DNA from 4 places in the Azonexus hydrophilus genome. Region 2 is predicted to be linked to each of the others. Evidence: predicted binding sites of a transcription regulator. Region 2 holds the regulator's gene; each other region holds the start of a gene.
What was found. The regulator sigma-54, encoded in region 2, starts transcription at its own class of promoters, with help from an activator protein. The targets are predictions, from matches to a motif close to TGGCACGCTTNCTGCTNA.
Positions count from the first base shown of each region.

Region 1 (5,742 bases), 270 kb from region 2:
GGCGCTCCTCGCGGCTTGCCGCCAGGTGATGGTCGATCGGCTGCAATTCGAGCAGCAGGCGCATGCCGGCCGCGATATCGGGACGCAAGGGCGTCACCGTGCAGTTGAGGTGCAGGGTCTCGCCATCGGCCCGGCCGAGCGCGATGTTCTGGCCGGTATAACCCCAGTTGTTGTGCAGGCCGTTGTCGATGGCCGACTGCAGGGTCGACGAGCATTTGCAGACATCGCCGAGACGACGCCCGACGACGCTGCGGCTGCTGACCGCCAGCAGGTTCTCGCCGGCCGGGTTGAGATAGCGGATGGCCTGGCTGTCGTCGATCAGGAGTACCGCCGAGGCAAGCAGGTCCAGCCCGGCGAAATTGGCATGGGTGACATTCATGATTTATCCGGAGAATTCCGCTCAGCGCAGATTGGCCAGCTCCCGTTGCAGTGCCTGCAGATTGCGTTCGTGCTGGGCAACCCGGTCACGATAGGGGGCTGCACGTTCCAGACCGCCGCTGGCGGCTTCGCGCTCGGCCAGTTCCTTGCGCGCCTGATCGAGCTTGCGTTGCTCGCCGGCCAGTTCCTGCTCCAGGATGTGGCGCCGGTCGGCATCGCGGGAGCGCTGGGTGTCCTGCTGCACGCGCGGGAAATCGGCCGGTGTCGGATTGCTTGCCGCCCTGGCCGCCGGCGCACGCGGTGCGGGAACGGTATTGCGCTCTTCGCTGACGATGGCCTGGCAGTTGTTATGCACGCGGGTATTGGAAATCAGCACCCCGCCACCGGCTTCCGTACAGCGATAGATCGTCTGCGCGGAGAGCGCCATCGGGACAAGCGCGCAAATCAGGGCAAGCAGTCTACGTGTCATTGGCATGGCTCCTCGTGAACTTTGCAGTTTACTGGGTAAACGATGCGCCGGTAAAAAGGTGAACAAAAAAGGGCGGGAAAGCCCGCCCTTTTTGCATTTCACTGCAATCGATCAGCAGCTGTAGTACAGATCGAACTCGACCGGGTGCGTGGTCATGCGGATCTTGTTCACTTCTTCCATCTTCAGGGCGATGAAGGCATCGATCCAGTCGTTGGAGAAGACACCGCCACGGGTCAGGAACTCGCGATCCTTGTCCAGGTTTTCCAGGGCTTCCTCGAGCGACGCGCAGACGGTCGGGATCTTTGCATCCTCTTCCGGCGGCAGGTCGTACAGGTTCTTGTCAGCCGGATCGCCCGGGTGGATCTTGTTCTGGATACCGTCGAGGCCGGCCATCAGCAGCGCAGCGAAGCACAGGTACGGGTTGGCGATCGGATCCGGGAAGCGGGTTTCGATACGACGGGCCTTGGTCGAGGCAACAAACGGGATACGGATCGAGGCCGAACGGTTCTTGGCCGAGTAGGCCAGCTTGACCGGGGCTTCGTAGTGCGGGACCAGACGCTTGTACGAGTTGGTACCCGGGTTGGTGATCGCGTTCAGGGCCTTGGCGTGCTTGATGATGCCGCCGATGTAGTAGAGGGCCAGTTCGGACAGGCCAGCGTACTGGTCACCGGCGAACAGGTTCTTGCCGTCCTTCCAGACCGACTGGTGAACGTGCATGCCCGAGCCGTTGTCGCCAACGATCGGCTTCGGCATGAAGGTTGCCGTCTTGCCGTACTGGTGGGCGACGTTGTGGGTCACGTACTTCTGGATCTGGGTCCAGTCGGCGCGCTGAACCAGCGTGCTGAACTTGGTACCGATTTCGCACTGGCCGGCGTTGGCCACTTCGTGGTGATGCACTTCGACCGGCACGCCCAGGGATTCCAGGGTCAGGACCATGGCCGAACGGATGTCGTGCAGGCTATCGACCGGCGGAACCGGGAAGTAACCGCCCTTGACGGCCGGACGGTGACCGGTGGCGCCGTTGGCATCGTTGGTTTCGCCAGACTTCCAGGCGGCTTCGCCGGAATGGATCTTCAGCGAGCAGCCGGACATGTCGACCGACCATTCGACGCCGTCGAAGATGAAGAATTCGGGTTCCGGACCGAAGAAGGCGGTGTCGCCAATGCCGGAGGACTTCAGGTAGGCTTCGGCGCGCTTGGCGATCGAACGCGGATCGCGGTCGTAACCACGGCCATCGGCCGGATCAACGACGTCACAGGTCAGGACGACGGTGGTTTCGTCGAAGAACGGATCGACGTAGGCGGTGGACGGGTCCGGCATCAGCAGCATGTCGGAAGCCTGAATACCCTTCCAGCCGGCGATCGACGAACCGTCGAAGGCGTGACCGTTTTCAAACTTGTCTTCGTCGAAGTGCGAAATCGGCACGGTGACGTGCTGTTCCTTGCCACGGGTGTCGGTGAAACGGAAATCGACGAACTTGGCGTCGTTTTCCTTGATCATGCTGATCACGTCTTGCGGGGTTGCCATACGCGTTAGTCTCCTAAGAAAACAAGGTGCCGACCAGTGCGGCACATAACAGTAAATCGTAGCGAATCGGGTTTAGCAGAAAGCATGCCAAGCACTGGACGCCAGATTTTCCATTGTGCCACAAGGGCATGTTCAATCCGACAACAAAACCACTGCACCAAAATAATGCACCATCGCGGTGCAGGCACCGTTATGGTGCGGACAACCAGTTCAAGCGCACGCGACGCACCATCGGCAGTTCTTCAAGGCGGGCCGCCAGTCGTTGCTCGACCTCCGCCAGGGAGGCAGCATCGACTTCGGCCAGCGCCAGATACAGGTCGATCTCGATCTTGCCGGCCAGATAATGCAGGACGATCTTCCTCGGCGCCGGCAGGTCGGCGATCAGAGGCGCGATCATCGGCATCAGGGCTTCCCGCCCCGGCAGCCCGATTGCCGCCAGGTCCGGCTCGAGGTCGTCCTCGGGATCAATATGGACGAGTACGTCGAGCACTTCCGGATGCGCGCGCAAGACCCGGGCACGTGCCGACTCGGCGATGCGATGCCCTTCCGAAACGCTGATCCAAGGATCGACCTGAACATGCGCATCGACCAGCACCTGATGCGCCATGCGCCGCGTACGCAGCGCGTGCAGACCGCGCACCCCGGGCGTTGCCGTCAGGCTGTCACGGATGGCACCCAACTGGGCTTCGTCCAGACCGGTATCGATCAATTCCTTGATCGACGACCAGGCCAGCTCGGCGCCCATGCGCAGGATCATGAAACCCATCAGGGCGGCGGCAAGCAGATCGAGGAAGCCCCAGCCGAGCAGCGCCCCGCCGATACCGACCACGACCACCAGCGCCGAGGCCGCGTCGGCGCGGGTATGCAGGGCATTGGCGGTCAGCAGCTGGGAACGTTGCTGGCGGGCCACGGCGATCAGGTAACGATACAGCCCTTCCTTCGCCACCACCGTCAATACGGCGATCCAGAAAGCCAGCATCTCGACCTGTGGCAGGATCACACCCGCTTGCAGACGCATGCCGGAGTCCCACAGGATGCCGCCGCCGATCAGGATCAGCGAGACGCCCAGCGCCAGCGTGGCCGCTGTTTCGACCCGGGCATGACCGTAGGGATGCGCCCGGTCGGCCGGCACCGCGCTCTGGCGGCTGGCCCAGATGACCAGGAAGTCGGACAAGAGATCGGAAAAGGAATGCAGGCCGTGGGCAATCAGCGATTGCGAATGCGCCAGCCAGCCGACCAGCAGTTGGGCGACGGTCAGCAGCAGGTTGACGACCACGCTGATCCAGGTGGCTTTCTGCGCTGCCTCGGCCCGATCTGCCGCCGTGGCGACCGGCGGCGAATGACCGTCTCTCATGAACTCTGTCCTATACTGTAGGCCTTGATTCTAGCAGCGATCCAAGATGGGCAAACTCAGGGAAATACTCGACCTCGCGCAAACCCGCGCCCGCGACCTCGAACGCCCCTACCAGGGCGAACTGACGCCGCGCGAGGCGTTTGAAATCTGGCAGGCGGCGCCTGGCGCCCGCATCGTCGACGTCCGCACCCGTGCCGAATGGGACTGGGTCGGCCGCATCCCGGGCGCCGTCGAGATCGAATGGAACCAGTACCCGGGCGGCGTGCGCAATCCGAACTTCCTCGCCGAACTGACCCGCCAGGTCGATCCGGAAGCGCTGGTCATGTTCGTCTGCCGCAGCGGCGTGCGCTCGATCGGCGCAGCGACGGTCGCCAGCGAAAACGGCTACAACAACTGCTATAACGTCCTTGAGGGCTTCGAGGGCGACAAGGATGCCAACGGCCACCGCAACAATGTCGGCGGCTGGCGACGTGCCGGATTGCCCTGGCATCAGGGATAATTCGCCCGCTCATTTTTTTGCCTTCACGGCGCGTCGACCGCGCGATTCACCGGAAACAGCATGCACACCGCGACCATCTCCTTCGACCCGTTCAACAAACTCTCCGACGAAGCCTGCCAGGAGCGCATCCGCGCCGCCCGCGCCAAGCTCGGCAAACGCGCCGTGATCCTTGGCCACCATTACCAGCGTGCCGACGTCTATCAGCACGCCGACCTCACCGGCGATTCGCTGAAACTGTCCAAGCTGGCCGCGCAGACCGATTCCGAGTACGTGATCTTCTGCGGCGTGCATTTCATGGCCGAAGTCGCCGACATCATGACCGCGCCGCACCAGATCGCCATCTTGCCCGACCTCGCCGCCGGCTGCTCGATGGCCGACATGGCCAACCTGGCCAAGGTCGAACGCTGCTGGCGCGAGCTGGCTTCGGTGCTCAACGTCGACAACGAGGTCACGCCGGTCACCTACATCAACTCGGCGGCCGACCTGAAAGCCTTCTGCGGCGAACACGGCGGCATCGTGTGCACCTCGTCGAACGCCGGCACGATCGCCAAATGGGCCTTCGACCAGCGACCCAAGGTGCTGTTCTTCCCCGACCAGCACCTCGGCCGGTGGACCGGCCACCAGATGGGCTTCCCGATGGACGAGATGGTCGTCTGGGACCCGGACCTAGAAATGGGTGGTTTAACCGTCGAGCAGATCAAAAAGGCGAGGATCCTGCTGTGGAAGGGGCACTGCTCGGTGCACCAGATGTTCCAGAAGTCGCACATCGACGCCTTCCGCGCCAAGTACCCGGACGGCAAAGTGATCGCTCACCCCGAGTGCAATTTCGAGGTCTGCGCGGCGTCCGACTACGTCGGCTCGACCGAGCACATCGTCAAGACGATCAAGGAAGCGCCGGCCGGCACGCGCTGGCTGGTCGGCACCGAGTTGAACCTGGTCGACCGCCTGGCCAAGGAAGTGTTGCCGCAAGGCAAGATCGTCCAGTTCATGGCGACCACCGTCTGCATGTGCTCGACGATGCAGCGCATCGACCCGCAACACCTGGCGTGGACGCTGGAAAACCTGGTCGAGGGCAAGGTGGTCAACCAGATCAAGGTGCCGGAACACGAGGTCAAGTTTGCCCGCCTGGCGCTCGACCGCATGCTGGCGATCTCCTGACCGCCGCGCCATGAGCCAGCCCGCGCTGCACATCGCCACCTACAACATCCACAAGGGTTTCTCGCAGTTCAACCGGCGGATGATGGTGCATGAGCTGCGCGAGCGGCTGCGCCACCTCAACCCGGACATCGTCTTCCTGCAGGAAGTCCAGGGCCTGCACCTCGGCCACGCCGAGCGGCATGCCGACTGGCCGGGTCGGCCGCAGCACGAGTTCCTCGCCGACGAGGTCTGGCAGTCGGCCTACGGCCGCAACATGATCTACGACCACGGCCACCACGGCAACGCGATCCTCTCGCGCTTTCCCATCCTGCACGCGCACAACCAGGACGTGACCCACCTGCAGTTCGAGAAGCGCGG
Region 1 is NZ_CP151406.1:683,639-689,380, reverse strand. It holds gene glnL (nitrogen regulation protein NR(II)) at 1-379, opposite strand, end outside; gene AADV58_RS03325 (DUF4124 domain-containing protein) at 401-847, opposite strand; gene glnA (type I glutamate--ammonia ligase) at 959-2,374, opposite strand; gene AADV58_RS03315 (cation diffusion facilitator family transporter) at 2,565-3,728, opposite strand; gene AADV58_RS03310 (rhodanese-like domain-containing protein) at 3,775-4,227, shown strand; gene nadA (quinolinate synthase NadA) at 4,288-5,385, shown strand; gene AADV58_RS03300 (endonuclease/exonuclease/phosphatase family protein) at 5,396-5,742, shown strand, end outside.
Region 1: the regulator sigma-54 is predicted to act here: its motif matches at 2,447-2,464, upstream of glnA (type I glutamate--ammonia ligase).

Region 2 (5,742 bases):
CCTGAGCATGCAGGGGCGCCAGGAGATCACGCTGCGCAAACATGAAATCCTGCTCGAAGGCAGCGGTGTCGTGTGTTTTGGCAGTTCGCTCAACGATCCGGCAGCTGACCGGGTCGAATTCGAACACCTCTGAGCGACTCGCCGCTAACGCGGCTCAGACGTCGTCGTCGTTCATCATGCGGCTCTGCCGCTCGACGAAGTCCTGCATGCTGTCGATGCCACGATATTGCAGGATGGTGTTGCGTACCGCGGCTTCCATCAACACCGCCAGGTTGCGCCCGGCAGCCACCGGAATCACCACCTTGCGGATCGGCACGCCGAGCACATCCTGGCTTTGTGCGTCGAGCGGCAGACGCGGCGCGTCTTCCATGGCAATCGTGCGCTGCAGGTGCACGATCAGCTTCAATTTCATCTTTCGGCGCGAGGCGGTCTCGCCGAAGATGGTGCGGATATTGAGCAGGCCGAGGCCGCGGACTTCGAGGAAATCGCGCAACATGCCTGGGCAGCGGCCTTCGATGGTGGTCGGCGCGATCCGGGCCATCTCGACCACATCATCGGCGACCAGGCCATGGCCGCGCGAGATCAGCTCCAGCGCCAGTTCGGATTTGCCAACCCCGGAATCGCCGGTAATCAGCACGCCCATGCCGAGCACGTCCATGAACACGCCGTGCAGGCTGATGGTGTCGGCCAGGCGCGCCGACAGGTAGATGCGCAGGTGATCGATGACCGCCGAACAGTGCTTGGGCGACAGGATCAGCGGCACGTCGGCGGCCTTGCAGGCATCGACGATGAATTCGGGGGGCTTCAGGCCGTCGGCGACGATCATCGCCGGCGTGCGGGCCGACAACAAGTCGATGAACATCTGGCCGAAACGCCGCTCGCCGATGCGCATGGCCCAGTCGTACTCGGCCTGCCCCATGACCTGCAGGCGTTCCGGGTGGATGATGTTGATGTGGCCGACGACGTCGGCGCCGTAATTGCTGGCGGCCTTGAGCTCGATGCGCCGGTCGTTGCGCTGACCGGCCAGCCAGTTGAACAACAGCTTTTCGCGGTTGTCCTGGTACAACTGCTCCAGGCTGATGTGCCGCACGGCGCCGGTCAGGACTTCTTGAACAGTGCCAGCACCGCTTCGGCGTCCGGGGCGGCCTGCAAGGCTTCGCGGAAGGCGCGGTCGGAAAAGCGCTGGGCCAGTTCGGACAGGATCTGCAGATGCTCTTCGGTCGCCTGTTCCGGTACCAGCAACACGAACAGCAGGGTGACCGGACGGCCGTCCGGGGAATCGAAGGGGATCGGCGTCGCCAGACGGATCAGCGCGCCGGCGGCCTGCTGGAGGCCCTTGATCCGGCCGTGGGGAATGGCTACACCCTGGCCAAGGCCCGTGGAGCCGAGTTTTTCGCGTGCGAACAGGCTGTCGAAAATCAACGAACGCGACATGTCGAGCCGGCTTTCGAACAGCATGCCGGCCTGTTCGAAAACACGTTTCTTGCTGCTCGCATCCAGGTCAAGCAGGACCTGGTCGGCAGTCAGAATGTTGTCTAGAGGGTTCATGGGAACTTTGCAGCAAAGAAACCGCACCCCGAGGGGTGCGGTCGGTCAGGCTTAGTCGTCGATGTGCATCGACGGCTTTTCGCCACGATGGTGGTCCTGCAGCTTCTGCTTGTACTTCTGGACCTGGCGATCGAGCTTGTCGAACATGGCGTCGATGGCGGCGTAGAGATCGTCCCCGGCTTCCTCGACATGCATGTCCTTGCCCGGAACGTGAACGGTGACTTCGGCCTTCTGCTTCAGCTTTTCAACGGAAAGCACGACGCTGGCGCCGGTAACCTTGTCGAAATGACGGAGCACGGGATCGAGCTTGTTCTCGACGTATTCGCGCAGTGCCGGGGTGACTTCGATATGGTGACCGCTGATTTGCAGATTCATTTTTTCTCCTCTCTCTACAGGGTCTTGCGTAAATTGACCGGTGGGATGTTGAGCGATTCACGGTATTTGGCAACCGTGCGTCGGGCAACGACAATTCCCTGCTGGCCTAGTATTTCGGATAATTGACTATCCGACAAGGGCTTCTTGCCATCTTCCGCCGAAATCAATTGCTTGATCAGGGCACGAATGGCCGTGGCAGAACAGGCACCACCAGTATCGGTGGACACATGGCTGCCGAAGAAGTATTTCAGTTCGAAGATGCCGCGCGGCGTGGCCATGTATTTCTGGCTGGTAACGCGGGAAATCGTCGATTCGTGCAGGCCGAGCAAGTCGGCGATCTCGCGCAGCACCAGTGGCCGCATCGCCACTTCGCCATGTTCGAAGAACTGGCGCTGGCGGTCCACGATGGCCTGGGTGACGCGGTGGATGGTATCGAAACGCTGCTGGATGTTCTTGATCAGCCAGCGGGCTTCCTGCAACTGGCCGCTCAGGTTGCCATTGCCGCGACGCTGGCGGGCAAGGATGTCGGCGTACAGGCGATTGACGCGCAGGCGCGGGTAAGCATCCGGGTTGATGTAGGCGGTCCATTTACCCTTGAGCTTCTTCACGATCACGTCGGGCGTGATGTAGCGCGCTTCGTCCTGTGCGTAACCGGCGGCCGGCCGCGGATTGAGGCTGGTGATCAGCTCGTGCGCGCCGCGCAGGATTTCGTCATCGCAGCCGGTCAGGCGGCGGATCTTGACGAAATCGCGGGCAGCCAGCAATTCCAGGTGCTTGTCGGCAATGGTCAGGGCCAGCGTGCGCTCGGCGCAATCCTCTTCGACCTGCAGTTGCAGCAGCAGACATTCGCGCAGGTCGCGGGCACCGATCCCGGTCGGATCGAAATTCTGGATATGGCGCAGGGCGATTTCGAGCTCCTCGAGCTCGACCTCGTACTCGGGCGGCAGGGTTTCCAGCAGTTCTGCCAGCGGCGTGGCGAGATAGCCGTCGTCGCTGAGTGCTTCGATCAGGAAACGGACCAGACTGCGATCGCGATCGCTCAACTGGGTCATCCCCAGTTGCCAGCCGAGGTGCTCGCGCAGGCTGACGCTGGAAGCGTGGGCGTCCTGCGGATCGTTGTCGTCTTCCTCGTCGCGGCCGGCGCCGGTGAAGGTGCCGGCATCGCTGGACCAGCGATCGTCGTCGACGTCACCGGGCGTCATCGGCGGCTCACCCTGGGCATCCTCACGCGACTCGCTCGCCGGTGCGGGTTCGCTGACCGGCTTGTCGGGCGAATCGAACTGCTGGGCACCGGCGAAGGACTCGCCCGGTCCGTCGTCGTCGCGCTCGAGCATCGGGTTTTCCAGCAGGTAGCGTTCTATTTCCTGCTGCATCTCGACGGTCGACAACTGCAGCAGCTTGATCGACTGCTGTAATTGCGGCGTCAGGGCCAGATGCTGCGAAAGCTTGAGCTGAAGTGCCGGTTTCATTGATGCAATCTTGGTTTGGCGAGATCAGAGGCGGAAATGCTCGCCGAGGTAAACCTTGCGTACACTCTCATTGTCGACAATTTCCTCCGGACGTCCAGAGGAAAGTACATGACCGGCGTTGATGATCACCGCGTGATCGCAGATGCCAAGCGTCTCGCGCACGTTGTGATCGGTGATCAGGACACCGATGCCGCGTTCCTTGAGGAAGCGGATGATTTTCTGGATTTCCAGCACGGCGATCGGATCGACCCCGGCAAACGGCTCGTCGAGCAGGATGAAGCGCGGATTGGTCGCCAGCGCCCGGGCAATTTCAACGCGCCGCCGCTCGCCACCGGACAGTGCCGCTGCATTCACGTGGCGGACATGGGTGATGTGCAGTTCGTTGAGCAGGCTTTCCAGCCGCTGGCTGCACTCTTCGGCCGGCAACTTCTGCAGTTCGAGCACGGCGAGGATGTTTTCTTCGACGTTGAGCTTGCGGAACACCGAGGCTTCCTGCGGCAGGTAGGACAGACCGGTGCGGGCGCGTGTATGCATCGGCTGGTGGGTGAGGCGCTCGTCGTCGATATAGACTTCGCCGCCATCGGCGGCCACCAGGCCGACGATCATGTAGAAACAGGTGGTCTTGCCGGCACCGTTCGGCCCGAGCAGACCGACCACTTCGCCGGAGCGCACCGAGAAGGACACGTCCTCGACGACGGTGCGCGCCTTGTAACGCTTTTTCAGGTTGTGCGCGGACAGAGTGGCGGTTGGCTGGCTCATTCTTCTCTAGCTCCGCGCAGGGTCTGGCGGATCGCTTCTGCAGAAAAGCCGCGATATTGCAGGAAACGCATCTGTTTGGCACGTTCTTCTGCAGATTGGGGGGGCTGCCCGAATTTTTTCGCCCAGATCGCCCGGCAACGTTCACCCTCGTCGCCGGCCTCGGGCAGGGCGGCTTCGATGTCGCCATCGCTGACGCCCTTGTGCCGCAATTCCTGGCGCAGGCGGCCATTGCCGTAGCGATTGGCACGCGCCGAAACGCGCTGGCTGGCATAACGGGTATCCGACAGCAGGTGCTCGGCCTGCAAGGCATCGAGCACCGCCGTCAGGGCTTCTTCACTGTCAGCATGCGCCGCGAGTTTGGCATGCAGCTCGGCCCGGCTGTGATCTCGCCGGGTCAGACACTGCAAGGCACGCACCCGCAGATCAGCCATTGGCGGCCTTGCTCGGCTTGATCACGGTGGTGCTCGCCGCTTCGCGGATGCCGGCTTCAATTTCCTGGGCGATTTCCGGGTGCGACTTGAGGAATTCGCGGGAATTGTCTTTGCCCTGGCCGATCTTCTCGCCCTTGTACGAATACCAGGCGCCGGATTTGTCGACCAGCTTGTGGGCGACGCCCATTTCGACGATCTCGCCCTCGCGGGAAATCCCTTCGCCGTAGAGGATGTCGAAGATGGCTTCGCGGAAGGGCGGGGAAACCTTGTTCTTGACCACCTTGACACGGGTTTCGCTACCGACCACCTCGTCGCCCTTCTTGATCCCGCCGATGCGGCGGATGTCGAGACGGACCGAAGCGTAGAACTTGAGCGCGTTGCCGCCGGTGGTGGTTTCCGGCGAGCCGAACATGACGCCGATCTTCATCCGGATCTGGTTGATGAAGATGACCAGCGTGTTGGTTTTCTTGATGTTGGCGGTCAGCTTGCGCAGCGCCTGCGACATCAGACGGGCGTGCAGGCCGACCATCTGATCGCCCATCTCGCCCTCGATTTCGGCACGCGGGGTGAGCGCGGCCACGGAGTCGACGACGATGATGTCGACCGAGCCGGAACGGACCAGCATGTCGGCGATTTCCAGCGCCTGTTCGCCGGTATCGGGCTGCGAGATCAGCAGTTCGCCGACATTGACACCGAGTTTCTGGGCGTATTGCGGATCGAGCGCATGTTCGGCATCGATGAAGGCAGCGGTACCGCCAAGCTTCTGCATTTCGGCAACGACCTGCAGACAGAGCGTGGTCTTGCCCGACGATTCCGGGCCGTAGATTTCGACCACCCGGCCGCGCGGCAGGCCGCCGACGCCGAGTGCGATGTCGAGGCCGAGCGAACCGGTCGACACGACCTGGATGCCCTCGTCGATTTCGGCATCGCCCATCTTCATGATGGAGCCCTTGCCGAACTGCTTTTCGATCTGTTGCAGCGCTGCGGCGAGCGCCTTTGCCTTGTTGTCGTCCATGTTCATACCTCGAAACGTTGTGTGGATTATGGCACAGGGCCATGGATGGAACAAAAATTGCTCAATGGATACATCGAAAGCCGTTTTGCCGAAATGACAATGGCAATAACGGATTTTAGGGAAGATGACGACAGGCGCGGTATAT
Region 2 is NZ_CP151406.1:410,702-416,443, reverse strand. It holds gene AADV58_RS01975 (adenylate/guanylate cyclase domain-containing protein) at 1-133, shown strand, start outside; gene hprK (HPr(Ser) kinase/phosphatase) at 155-1,090, opposite strand; gene ptsN (PTS IIA-like nitrogen regulatory protein PtsN) at 1,099-1,548, opposite strand; gene hpf (ribosome hibernation-promoting factor, HPF/YfiA family) at 1,600-1,923, opposite strand; gene AADV58_RS01955 (RNA polymerase factor sigma-54) at 1,938-3,392, opposite strand; gene lptB (LPS export ABC transporter ATP-binding protein) at 3,417-4,151, opposite strand; gene recX (recombination regulator RecX) at 4,148-4,582, opposite strand; gene recA (recombinase RecA) at 4,575-5,597, opposite strand.

Region 3 (5,742 bases), 930 kb from region 2:
GAACACGTTCTGGCCCAACCCGCCGAACACCTGCTTGCCGATGACGATGGCGATGAAGCCGCCAACCACCGCCACCCACCACGGCGCCCAGGGCGGCAAGGTCATCGCCAGCAGCCAGCCGGTGAGCACGGCCGAGCCGTCGAACAGCGTTGCCTTGACGCGCGGCGTGCCCATCAGCTTCAGCGACAGGACCTCGAAGGCGACGCAGGAGAGGATGGTCAGCGCCCACAGGAAGAAGGCCGGCCAACCGTACAGCCAGAAGCCATAGAGGGTCGCCGGCAGCAGCGCCAGTTGCACGCGGAACATGGTCCGGCTGACCGAATTGCCGCCATGGGCATGCGGCGAGGCGACCGTCTGGGCGGTCAGGGTGGCGGGGGTCATGCGCTTTCTCCCTCGGTGGCGCCGGCGGTTTCGCTGGCCTGCTTGGCTGCCGCTTCAGCCGCTGCCTTGGCGGCAGCGGCAGCTTCGCGCTCGGCCTTGCGCTTGGCGGCGGCTTCGGCTTTCTCGCGCGCTTCGCGATCCAGCCGTTCCTGGCGTTGCTGGGCCAGCTTCTTGGTCGCGTCGTTGCGCAGCTTGTTGCGGTCCTGCGCCGCCAGTTCGCCCTTGGCATGAACGAAATACTGGACCAGCGGGATCTTCGACGGGCAGACATAGGCGCAGCAGCCGCAGGCGATGCAGTCCTTGAGGCCGATACCGACCGCCTCGTCGTAAGCCGAATTGCGGATGCGGGCGCTCATTTCCAGCGGCAGCAGGCCCATCGGACAGGCTTTCACGCAACTGCCGCAACGGATGCAGGGATCGGGTTCCTGAGCGGCGACTTCCTGCGCGTCGAACGCCAGGATGCCGCTGGTGCCCTTGACCACCGGCACGCGCCAGTGCGGAATCTGCATGCCCATCATCGGCCCGCCCATGACCCGGCGCGCCAGGCCGATGCCGTCGCCCTTGAGGCCGCCGGCAAAGGCGATCACTTCCTCGGCCAGGGTGCCGACCAGCACCTCGATGTTGCCCGGGTCGTTGGCGCAGTTGCCATTGACCGTGACCACCCGCGAAATCAGCGGCCGGCCGTCGCGGATCGCCGCGCGCACGGCCAGCGCCGTGCCGACGTTATGAACCAGAATGCCGATGTCGAAAGTACGGCTCTCGGCCGCCACTTCCTTGCCGGTCAATACCTGAACCAGTTGCTTTTCCGAACCCATCGGATAACGCGCGGGAATCGGCCGGATGTGCACCTCGGCCACGCCAGCGGCAGCCGCCTGCATGGCGGCGATGGCTTCCGGCTTGTTGTCCTCGATGCCGACCAGCGCCTCGCGGGCGCCGGTGGCGTGGAGCATGATGCGAATGCCGTCGACGATGTCGGCCGCCCGCTCGCGCATCTGGCGGTCGTCGCAGGACAGGTAGGGCTCGCATTCGCCGCCGTTGATAACCAGGGTTTTGACCTTGGAGCGGGCGGCGCCAGTCAGCTTGACCGCCGACGGGAAGGCCGCGCCGCCCAGGCCGACGACACCGGCCGCGGCAACCCGCTTGCCGATCTCGGCAGGATCAAGGGCGAACGGGTCGGCACACCCCTGGCAATCGACCCATTCGTCGCGCCCGTCGGCCGCCAGGATGATCGCCGGCAGGGTCAGGCCCGAGGGATGCGGCGCCGTGATGTCGGTGACGGCGACAATCGTGCCCGACGTCGGCGCATGGATCGGCGCCGAGATCATGCCCTGTGCTTCAGCGATCAATTCGCCCTTCTTGACCTGCTGGCCGACCAGCACCACCGGCCGCGCCGGCCCGCCGAGATGCTGCTGCAGCGGCAGATAGAGTTTTTCCGGCACCGGCATCGTGCGTAGCGGCCGGTCGGCGGCGGGGCGTTTGCGGTCGTCGGGATGCACGCCCCAGTCGTCGCCGAGGAAGTGCTTGAACAGATTCATGAATCCCATGATATGAACTCTCAGGCCAGGCGGGGCTTGGGCATCACCCAGTGTTGCAGGGTGACCGGCACCGGTTTCATGACCAGCGCCTCGGTCGGACATTTTTCGATGCAGGCTTCGCAGCCGGTACAGGCTTCGCGGAAGACGTTGTGGATCTGTTTCGGCCCGCCGAGGATGGCGTCAGTCGGGCAAACTCGGGCGCAGCGGCAGCAGCCGATGCACAGCTCCTCGGCAACCGTGGCGATTTTCGGACCGTCGTCGCCGAGCGCCGAGAGATCGACGGTCAGGCCGAGCTTGGCGGCAATCGCCGAAACCAGCGCCTTGCCACCGGGCGGGCAGCAGGTGGCCGGAGCAGTCCCGGCGACAATGGCTTCGGCCGCACCGACGCAACCGGGATAACCACACTGGCCGCAATTGGAACCGGGCATCAGGTCGACCAGTTCATCGACGATGGGATTGCCCTCGACCTTGAGGAACTTGTTGGCGATGCCCAACGCGATGCCGAGGATGGCACCGAGCACGGTCAGGCTGAGGATGGCGGCGATCATGGCAGTCCTCCCTTAAACATTGAGGCCCGAGAAGCCCATGAAGGCCAGGGCGAGCAGGCTGATGGTGATGAAGGCAACGGGCGCCCCGGCAAAGGCGGCCGGCACGCGGGCCAGCGCCACGCGTTCGCGCAGGCCGGCAAAGATCAGCAGCACCAGCGTGAAGCCGAGTGCCGAGCCGAAACCGTAGAGCAGGCTCTTGAACAGGCTGAACTCCTGCTGGACGTTGAGCAGCGCGACACCGAGCACGGCGCAGTTGGTGGTGATCAGCGGCAGGTAGATACCCAGCGACTGGTACAGCCCGGGACTGGTCTTCTTGACGAACATCTCGGTGAATTGCACGACCGACGCAATCACCAGGATGAAGGTCAGGATGCGCAGGTAGCCCAGACCGAGCGGCTGCAGCAGCCAGTTGTCGAGCATCCACGAGGCGGCGCTGGCCAGCATCAGCACGAAGGTCGTCGCCAAACCCATGCCGAAGGCGCTATCGACACTTTTCGATACGCCCATGACCGGACACAGGCCAAGGAATTTGATCAACACGACATTGTTGACCAGTGCGGTGGAAAGCAGCAGTAACAGGATTTCGCTCATGGACGGAAGACTCGGGTTGGACCTCGCCGACTTCATTGCATAAGCCGTGCCATCGCCGGGATTCCCCGCCCCATGCCCGTCCAGCCCCGTTTTTGGAGGCAACACACCAAATTGGTGCATTACAGGCAAAACAATTTGTCGCAAAGCCCACAGAAAATTGTCGAATTCACGCCGAGACCACGACAAACAGGGCCTTTGCAGCAAACCGCACAAGGCGGCATGGAATCTGCTTTTAACCGATCCAGACCCTTACCGGCCCTTTCCGGAGTTAGATCATGTCGGCTCAGCCCCTGACCCAGAACGACCTCAAAGACATCCTGCCGCCCGAGGTCTATCGCCAGGCAGTTCATCAGGCCGACCTGGCCATTTCGATCACCGATCCGTCGGCTCGCATCCTCTATGCCAACGACAGCTTCAGCCGGATCACCGGCTACAGCGCCGAGGACATCGTCGGCCTGAACGAATCCGTACTCTCCAATCACACCACACCGCCGGCGCTGTACGCCGACATGTGGGCCTCGCTCAAGGCCCGCCGGCCGTGGTCGGGCAAGCTGCTCAACAAGCGCAAATGCGGCGGTACCTATCTCGCCGAACTGTCGATCACGCCGGTCGTCAACGACAAGGGTGAAATCACCCATTTCCTGGGCATGCACCGCGACATCACCGAACTGCATCGGCTGGAGCGCACGGTGCTCAACCAGAAGCAGTTGATCGAATCGGTGATCGACGCCTCGCCGGTGGCCTTCGCCCTGCTCGACCCGACCGGCCGCGTGGTCCTCGACAACCACGCCTACAAGAAACTGCTCACCGACATGCGGGTCAAGGAGCCGGCGCACCGTCTGCTCGATGCCCTGGCACCGGAATGGTACGAAGCCCTGGCCAGCGACCCCAGGCTCTGCGAATTCAGCAACCGCGAAATGCGCGTCGACAGCCCCGGCGGCCGCGCCCGCTGGTTGTCGGTCAGCGCCTCGGTGATCGCCATGCACAGCGAATGCGCCGACAGCTACTTCTGCGCCGCCGGCCAGCCCGGCCTGCTGCTGGTCATTTCCGACATCACCAACCTGCGCGAGGAACAGGAGCGAGCCAAGGGCGCCGCGCTGAAAGCTTCGCTGGCCGAGGAAGAACGCACGGCGGCGATCCGCGAAGGGCTGTCGGCGGCGGTGTTCCGCCTGGAAGAGCCGCTCAACGTCATGGCTTCGGCAGTCGCCGTGCTCCAGCGCCGCGATCCGGCCAGCGCCGAAATGCTCAGGCACGCGCTCGACAACAGCCGCGAGCACATCGAATCGCTGCGCCAGGTGATCCCGCAAAGTCCGCATGAAATCCTCATCCGGGTGAATCTCAACGAAATCCTGCGCGACGTGCTCGAAGTGTGCACGCCGCGCCTGCTCAGCGCCGGCATCACCGTCGACTGGCAACCCTCGGCGGTGCTGCCGCCACTGAACGGCCGGCCACTGCAATTGCGCATGCTGTTCAAGGCCCTCGTTGAAAACGCCATCGAAGCCATGAACGTCAAGGGCTGGCCGCGCCGCGAACTGCAGATCAAGAGTGAAGTCGTCGATGACTGCCTGCGCGTCGCCATCCTCGACAGCGGCCCGGGCATTCCGATGGAGTGGCGGCACAAGGCCTTCGAGCCTTTCTTCACGGCCAAGAACGGCAGTGGCAAACACATCGGCACCGGCTTGTCGCGGGCCCAGCAGGTCGTCGCCGACCACGGCGGCATCATCGATCTCGACGAAAGTCCGGCTGGCGGCTGCGCCGCCATCGTCGAATTCCGCGTCGACGGCGACCCGATCTGAGCAGGACACACAACATGCACGACCACCACACCCTCCACGCTGCCGACGAATGCCCGCCCCCGGGCGGCTACTGTCGAACGCACGAACTGAACATCCTGCTGCTGTCGGCGCTGTACGCTGTCAGCCGCGTGCTCAGCCGCTCGCTGGCCTTCAACGAAACCCTGCACGACCTGCTGCGCGTGCTGCACGACGAAGCCGGGCTGAGCCGCGGACTGATCGGCGTCGTCGATGCCGAAAGCGGCAAGCTGGCCATCCATACCATCTACAACCCCGACGGCCCGACTGCCGACAGCGCCCAATACGGCCCCGGTGAAGGCATCATTGGCCTGATCCTGGAAAAGCCCCGCACCTTCAAGCTGGAACGCGTCGCCGACGAGCCACGCTTCCTCAACCGGGTCGGGCTGTACGAACCGGAACTGCCCTTCATCGCCGTGCCGATCAAGGTCGGCGGCAACCTCCAGGGCGTCCTCGCGGTCCAGCCGGAAGCACCGGAAGACGGCCTGCTCGAGGAACGCGCCCAGTTCGTCGAGATGGTCGCCAACCTGATCGGCCAGAGCCTCAAGCTCTCGCTCGACGTTCAGCAGGAAAAATCGACCCTACTCGAAGAACGCGACCTGCTGCGCCGCACCGTCCGCCACCAGCACGGTTTCGACAGCATGGTCGGACGCTCGGCGGTCATGCGCCGGGTCTTCGAACAGGCGCGCATGGTCGCCAAGTGGAACACCACCGTGTTGATCCGCGGCGAAACCGGCACCGGCAAGGAACTGATCGCCAACGCCATCCACTACAACTCGCCGCGCGCGCGCAACATGCTGGTCAAGCTCAACTGCGCCGCGCTGCCCGAGAACCTGCTCGAATCCGAACTCTTCGGCCACGAACGCGGCGCCTTCA
Region 3 is NZ_CP151406.1:1,344,716-1,350,457, reverse strand. It holds gene AADV58_RS06610 (RnfABCDGE type electron transport complex subunit D) at 1-381, opposite strand, end outside; gene rsxC (electron transport complex subunit RsxC) at 378-1,925, opposite strand; gene AADV58_RS06600 (RnfABCDGE type electron transport complex subunit B) at 1,937-2,464, opposite strand; gene rsxA (electron transport complex subunit RsxA) at 2,477-3,055, opposite strand; gene nifL (nitrogen fixation negative regulator NifL) at 3,331-4,851, shown strand; gene nifA (nif-specific transcriptional activator NifA) at 4,866-5,742, shown strand, end outside.
Region 3: the regulator sigma-54 is predicted to act here: its motif matches at 3,271-3,288, upstream of nifL (nitrogen fixation negative regulator NifL).

Region 4 (5,742 bases), 1.3 Mb from region 2:
GCCATCACCTTGTAGGCCCAGCCGGTGTAGGCAATGATGATTGGCATGAAGATCAGCGTCGCCCAGAGCATGATGTTCAGCGTCAGGTGGCTGGAGACGCTGTCGTAGACGGTGAGGCCGGAGCGCAGATCGGTCGACGAGGGCATCACGAAGGGGAACAGCGAGGCGCCGGCGGTGCCGATGACGCCGACGATGGCCAGCGACGAGGCGACGAAGGCAGCCAGCGTGGCGCGGTTGACCGCCAGCAGCATGGCCGCCAGCGTGCCGGCGTAAGCCAGAGCCGGCAGCACCATGGTCAGCGGGGCTTTATCGTAATTGGCCAGCCACGCGCCGGGTTGGCGGATGACTTCCTTGTCGAGCGGATTGGGTAAGGCGCCGGCATCGACCGCCGAAACGATGGCGTAGCCGTCGATGCCCTGCCACAGCCAGACACCGGCAGCCGAGAAGCCGAGCAGCAGCAGGCTGCCGAAGACCAGCATGGCCGTCTGCGTGCGCCGCTGGACGGCGCCTTCGGTGCGGTGCATCAGGTAGATCGCGCCGTGGAAGGTGATCATTGCCGTCGACACCACGCCGCAGAGCAGGGCGAAGGGGTTGAGCAGACCCCAGAAGCTGCCGGTGTAGTAGGGCATCAGGTTGTCGGCGAAATGGAAGGGCACGCCCTGGAACAGGTTGCCGAAAGCGACGCCGAAGATCAGCGGCGGCACGGCGCCGCCGACGAACAGGCCCCAGTCCCAGGTCTGGCGCCAGGTCGGGTTGTTGATCTTGCTCCGGTAGTCGAAGCCGACCGGGCGGAAGAACAGCGCCCAGAGCACGGCCAGCATCGCCCAGTAGAAGCCGGAGAAGGCGGTGGCGTAGACCAGCGGCCAGGCGGCGAAGATGGCGCCGCCGCCGGTGATGAACCAGACCTGGTTGCCGTCCCAGTGCGGGCCGACGGTGTTGATGACGATGCGCCGTTCGACGTCGTCCTTGCCGACGAAGGGCAGCAGCGTACCGACGCCCATGTCGTGGCCGTCCATGATGGCGAAACCGACCAGCAGGACGCCGACCAGTAGCCACCAGATGAGTTTCAGCGTGGGGTAATCGAAAAGCATGGTTGTTCCTCAGGCGTGAGCGTATTCATTGTCGTAGCGGCCGGTACCCAGGCTGCCCGGACCCTGCTTGGCGAAGCGCACCATCAGGTACATTTCGACCGCCAGCAGCAGTGTGTAGAAGCCGATGAAGCCGGCGAGCGAGCCATACAGGCTGCCGACCGACAGCGTCGACACCGACATGTGAGTCGGCAGCACGCCGTAGATGGTCCAGGGCTGGCGGCCGTATTCGGCGACGAACCAGCCGAGCTCGCAGGACAGCCAGGGCACCGGCAGCATCCACAGCGAGGCGCGCAGCAGCCACGGCTTGTCGGCGAAATTGCCCTTGATCGAGTACCACAGGGCGGCGCCGAACAGCGCCAGCATCAGGAAGCCGAAGGCAACCATCAGGCGGAAGGTCCAGAACAGCGGGGCAACGCGCGGGATGGTGTCGGCTACGGCTTTGTCGATGATTTCCGGGGTGACGTCGCGCATGTCGACAACGTATTTCTTCAGTAGCAGGCCGAAGCCGAGATCAGCCTTGTGCTGCTCGAATTCTTCCCTGAGCGCGGCGTCGTTCGGGGTCTTGCGCAAGGCTTCAAGGGTGACGACGGCCTCCATGCCGGACAGGATGCGTTCGCGGTTCTTCTCGCGGATTTCCTTGATGCCGGGAATCTGCTGGTCGAGCGAGCGGGTGCCGATGATGCCCATGACCCAGGGAATCTCGATGGCAAAGTCGTTCTTCATTTCGGCTTCGTTGGGAATCGCGATCAGGTTGAAGCCGGCCGGTGCCGGTTCGGTCTCCCACATCGCTTCCATCGCGGCGAGCTTGGTCTGCTGCGCTTCGCCGACGGTGTAGCCGGATTCGTCGCCGAGCACGATGACCGAGCAGATCGAGGCGAAGCCGAAGGCGGCGGCGATGCGGAAGCTCTTCTTGGCGAACTCGACGTCGCGCCCGCGCAGCAGGTAGAAGGCCGAGATAGAGAGGACGAACATGGCGCCGGTGACGTAGCCGGCCGAGACGGTATGGACGAACTTGGCCTGGGCGTCCGGGTTGAACAACACGGCCCAGAAATCGACCATCTCCATGCGCATGGTCACGTAGCTGAATTCGGCGCCGACCGGATTCTGCATCCAGCCATTGGCAATCAGGATCCACAGCGCCGACAGGTTGGTGCCGACCGCCATGAGGATGGTCACCAGCAGATGCTGCTTGCGCGACAGACGGTCCCAGCCGAAGAAGAACAGGCCGATGAAGGTCGATTCGAGGAAGAAGGCCATCAGGCCTTCGATGGCCAGCGGCGCGCCGAAGATGTCGCCGACGTAGTGCGAGTAGTAGGCCCAGTTGGTGCCGAACTGGAACTCCATGGTGATGCCGGTGGTCACGCCGAGCGCGAAATTGATGCCGAACAGCTTGCCCCAGAAGCGGGTCATGTCCTTGTAGATGGTCTTGCCGGTCATCACGTAGGCGGATTCCATGATCACCAGGATCCAGGTCATGCCGATGGTCAATGGCACGAACAGGAAGTGGTACATCGCGGTGATCGCGAACTGTAGCCGGGACAGGTCGACAAGCTCTTCACTGAGCATGGGTTTCTCCTTGCGGGGCGGTGGTGAAATGACGGGCGGCCGTCGTGTCGTCGACGGCGACCCGGACGTCGCGGATGAACAGCCACCAGATCGCCGTCAGGACGATCAGCTTGGCGATGACGAGAAGGATCAGTTCGCGTCTGAGTCGGCGGTCGCGTCGGTCCATGGCGGGCTCCGGTGGTTGAATAACAGTCTTTGCTTATCAAGAGCCGTGCCAGCCCGAGCGGGGCTGAAAATTCGCCGCAAGTCATTGATTTGAAAACCTGCGGCGTTTCGTCGCAGGGGGATTTTCTGGGCTTTTTCTGCCAGTTATGGCAGAGTGTGGCAGTGATCAATGGCAGTGATTGGCGGAGAAATGGCAGATAACAACGGTAGCCCCCAGCTCAGCGAACTGGTTTCCTTCCTGCAGACCTTGCCCGAGCCGCACATCCTGTGCGACCGCAACTACCGGATCATTGCTGCCAACGACGCTTATCGCGCCAACTGGCTGGATCAGCAGGAAGTCGTCGGGCGCAAGTGCTACGAGGTTTCGCACCGCTACGATGTGCCTTGCGACCAGGCCGGCGAGTTCTGTCCGCTGCAGCGCAGCTTGCGATCCGGCCAGCGCGAGCGCGTGCTGCACCTGCACCACACGCCGCAGGGCGAGAGCTTCGAGAACATCGAGCTGTCGCCGATCCGCGATGCCAGCGGCGAGATCGTCTATTACATCGAGAAGCTTGAACCGCTGCCCGGCGCTCGCAGCCAGGCCCATGCGCAGGGCTTGATCGGCCGTTCGCCGGCCTTCGTGCGGATGATGGAAATGGTTGCCCGCGTCGCGCCCTCCGACGCCGCCGTGCTCCTGCAGGGTGAATCGGGCACCGGCAAGGAACTGGTCGCCGGCGCCATCCACCGGATCAGCAAGCGCGCCGACCAGCCCTTTGTTGCGGTCGACTGCTCGGGCTTGCCGGAAACACTGTTCGAAAGCGAGTTGTTCGGCCACGAGCGCGGCGCCTTCACCGGCGCCACCGTACGCAAGACCGGGCTGGTCGAGGCGGCGGCCGGCGGCACGCTGTTCCTCGACGAGGTCGGCGATATTCCGCTGTCGATCCAGGTCAAGCTGCTGCGCCTGCTCGAAACCGGCACTTACCGTCGGGTCGGCTCGCCGGAACTGCGCAAGGCCGAGGTCCGCATCGTTTCGGCGACGCACCGGCCGCTGGCCGAGATGGTCGAGACCGGCAGCTTTCGCCAGGATCTGTTCTACCGCCTGAACATCTTCCCGATCTTCCTGCCGCCCCTGCGCGAGCGCGGCGACGACGTGCTGCTGCTGGCCGAGGCGCTGCTCGCCCGGGTTGCCGCCGGCCGGCCGCTGGGCATTTCTGCCGACGCCAGGGCATGGCTGTCGGCTTATGCCTATCCCGGCAATGTGCGCGAATTGCGCAACCTGCTCGAACGCGCCTGCCTGCTGTGCGACGGTGACGAAATCCGTCCCGAGCATCTGCCTGTGGGCATGCAGGCGGGTAGGCCGGACCTTGTCCCGAGCCATCTTGCCGGCGCGACGGCCTCCCGGCCTGCGTTACCGGCCGAGGTCGATCTGCCGGCGGTGCTGCGCAGTTTCCGGGGCAGCCGCAAGGCGCTGGCGGCGCATCTGGGTTGGTCGGAGCGCACCCTGTACCGGCGCCTGAAGGCACTTGGCCTGAAATAGCCAATAGGTATCCAGTGGATTGTTTCAATCAATTGGATAAATAGAGGCGGCCTCCCTAATATGGCCCCTGACCGATTTGCCAGACCAACTGATTCAGGGAGAACACCATGCTCGACAGCACCATCAAGGAACAACTCAAGGCTTACCTGCAGCGCCTGCAAGGCCCGATCGAACTGGTCGCCGCGCTGGGCGAAGACGACAAGTCGCAGGAAATGCGCGCGCTGCTCAACGACATCCTCGATTGCTCGCCGCAGGTCAGCCTGCGCGAGGAAGCGCACGCCCGCATTCCCTCGTTCGGCGTCACCGTGCCGGGGCAGACGCCGCGCATCCGCTTTGCCGGTCTGCCGATGGGCCACGAATTCACCTCGCTGGTCCTGGCTCTCCTGCAGGTCAGCGGCTATCCGCCCAAGGTCGAGCAGGCGGTCATCGATCAGGTCAAGAACCTGAGCGACCGGCTCGATTTCGAGACCTACATTTCCCTGTCCTGCCACAACTGCCCGGACGTCGTTCAGGCGATCAACCTGATGGCTGCGCTCAACCCGAACATCAGCAGCACGATGATCGACGGCGCGCTGTTCCAGGGCGAAGTCGAGGCCCGCCAGATCATGGCCGTGCCGACGACCTACCTGAACGGCGAGGAATTCGGTGCCGGGCGCATGCTGATCGAGGAAATCCTGGCCAAGGTCGATACCGGCGCCGCCGCCCGCGCCGCCGAAGAACTGGCCGCCAAGGCAGCCTTCGACGTGCTCGTCGTCGGTGGTGGTCCGGCTGGTTCGGCCGCGGCCATCTACGCCGCCCGCAAGGGCATCCGCACCGGCGTGCTGGCCGAGCGTTTCGGCGGCCAGGTGATGGATACGCTGGGCATCGAAAACTTCATCTCGGTCAAGGAAACCGAAGGACCGAAGCTGGTCGCCGCGCTGGAGCAGCACGTCAAGGCCTACGAGGTCGACGTGATGAACCTGCAGCGCGCCGCCAAGCTGATCCCGGCGGCCGAAGAAGGCGGTCTGGTCGAAGTGCAACTGGAGAATGGCGCGTCGCTCAAGTCGAAGTCGGTGATCCTGGCCACCGGCGCCCGCTGGCGCGAGATGAACGTGCCCGGCGAGAAGGAATACAAAGCCAAGGGCGTCTGCTTCTGCCCGCACTGCGACGGCCCGCTGTTCAAGGGCAAGCGTGTAGCGGTGATCGGCGGCGGCAATTCCGGCGTTGAAGCGGCGATTGACCTGGCCGGCATCGTCGGTCATGTGACCCTGCTCGAATTCGGCGACGCGCTGCGCGCCGACGCCGTATTGCAGAAGAAGCTGTACAGCCTGGCCAACGTCACCGTGATCAAGTCGGCGCAGACCACCGAAGTCACCGGCGACGGCCAGAAGGTCAACGGGCTGGTGTACAAGGATCGCGTCAGCG
Region 4 is NZ_CP151406.1:2,554,397-2,560,138, reverse strand. It holds gene cydB (cytochrome d ubiquinol oxidase subunit II) at 1-1,091, opposite strand, end outside; gene AADV58_RS12300 (cytochrome ubiquinol oxidase subunit I) at 1,101-2,657, opposite strand; gene cydP (cytochrome oxidase putative small subunit CydP) at 2,647-2,823, opposite strand; gene AADV58_RS12290 (sigma-54-dependent Fis family transcriptional regulator) at 3,013-4,338, shown strand; gene ahpF (alkyl hydroperoxide reductase subunit F) at 4,446-5,742, shown strand, end outside.
Region 4: the regulator sigma-54 is predicted to act here: its motif matches at 2,857-2,874, upstream of cydP (cytochrome oxidase putative small subunit CydP).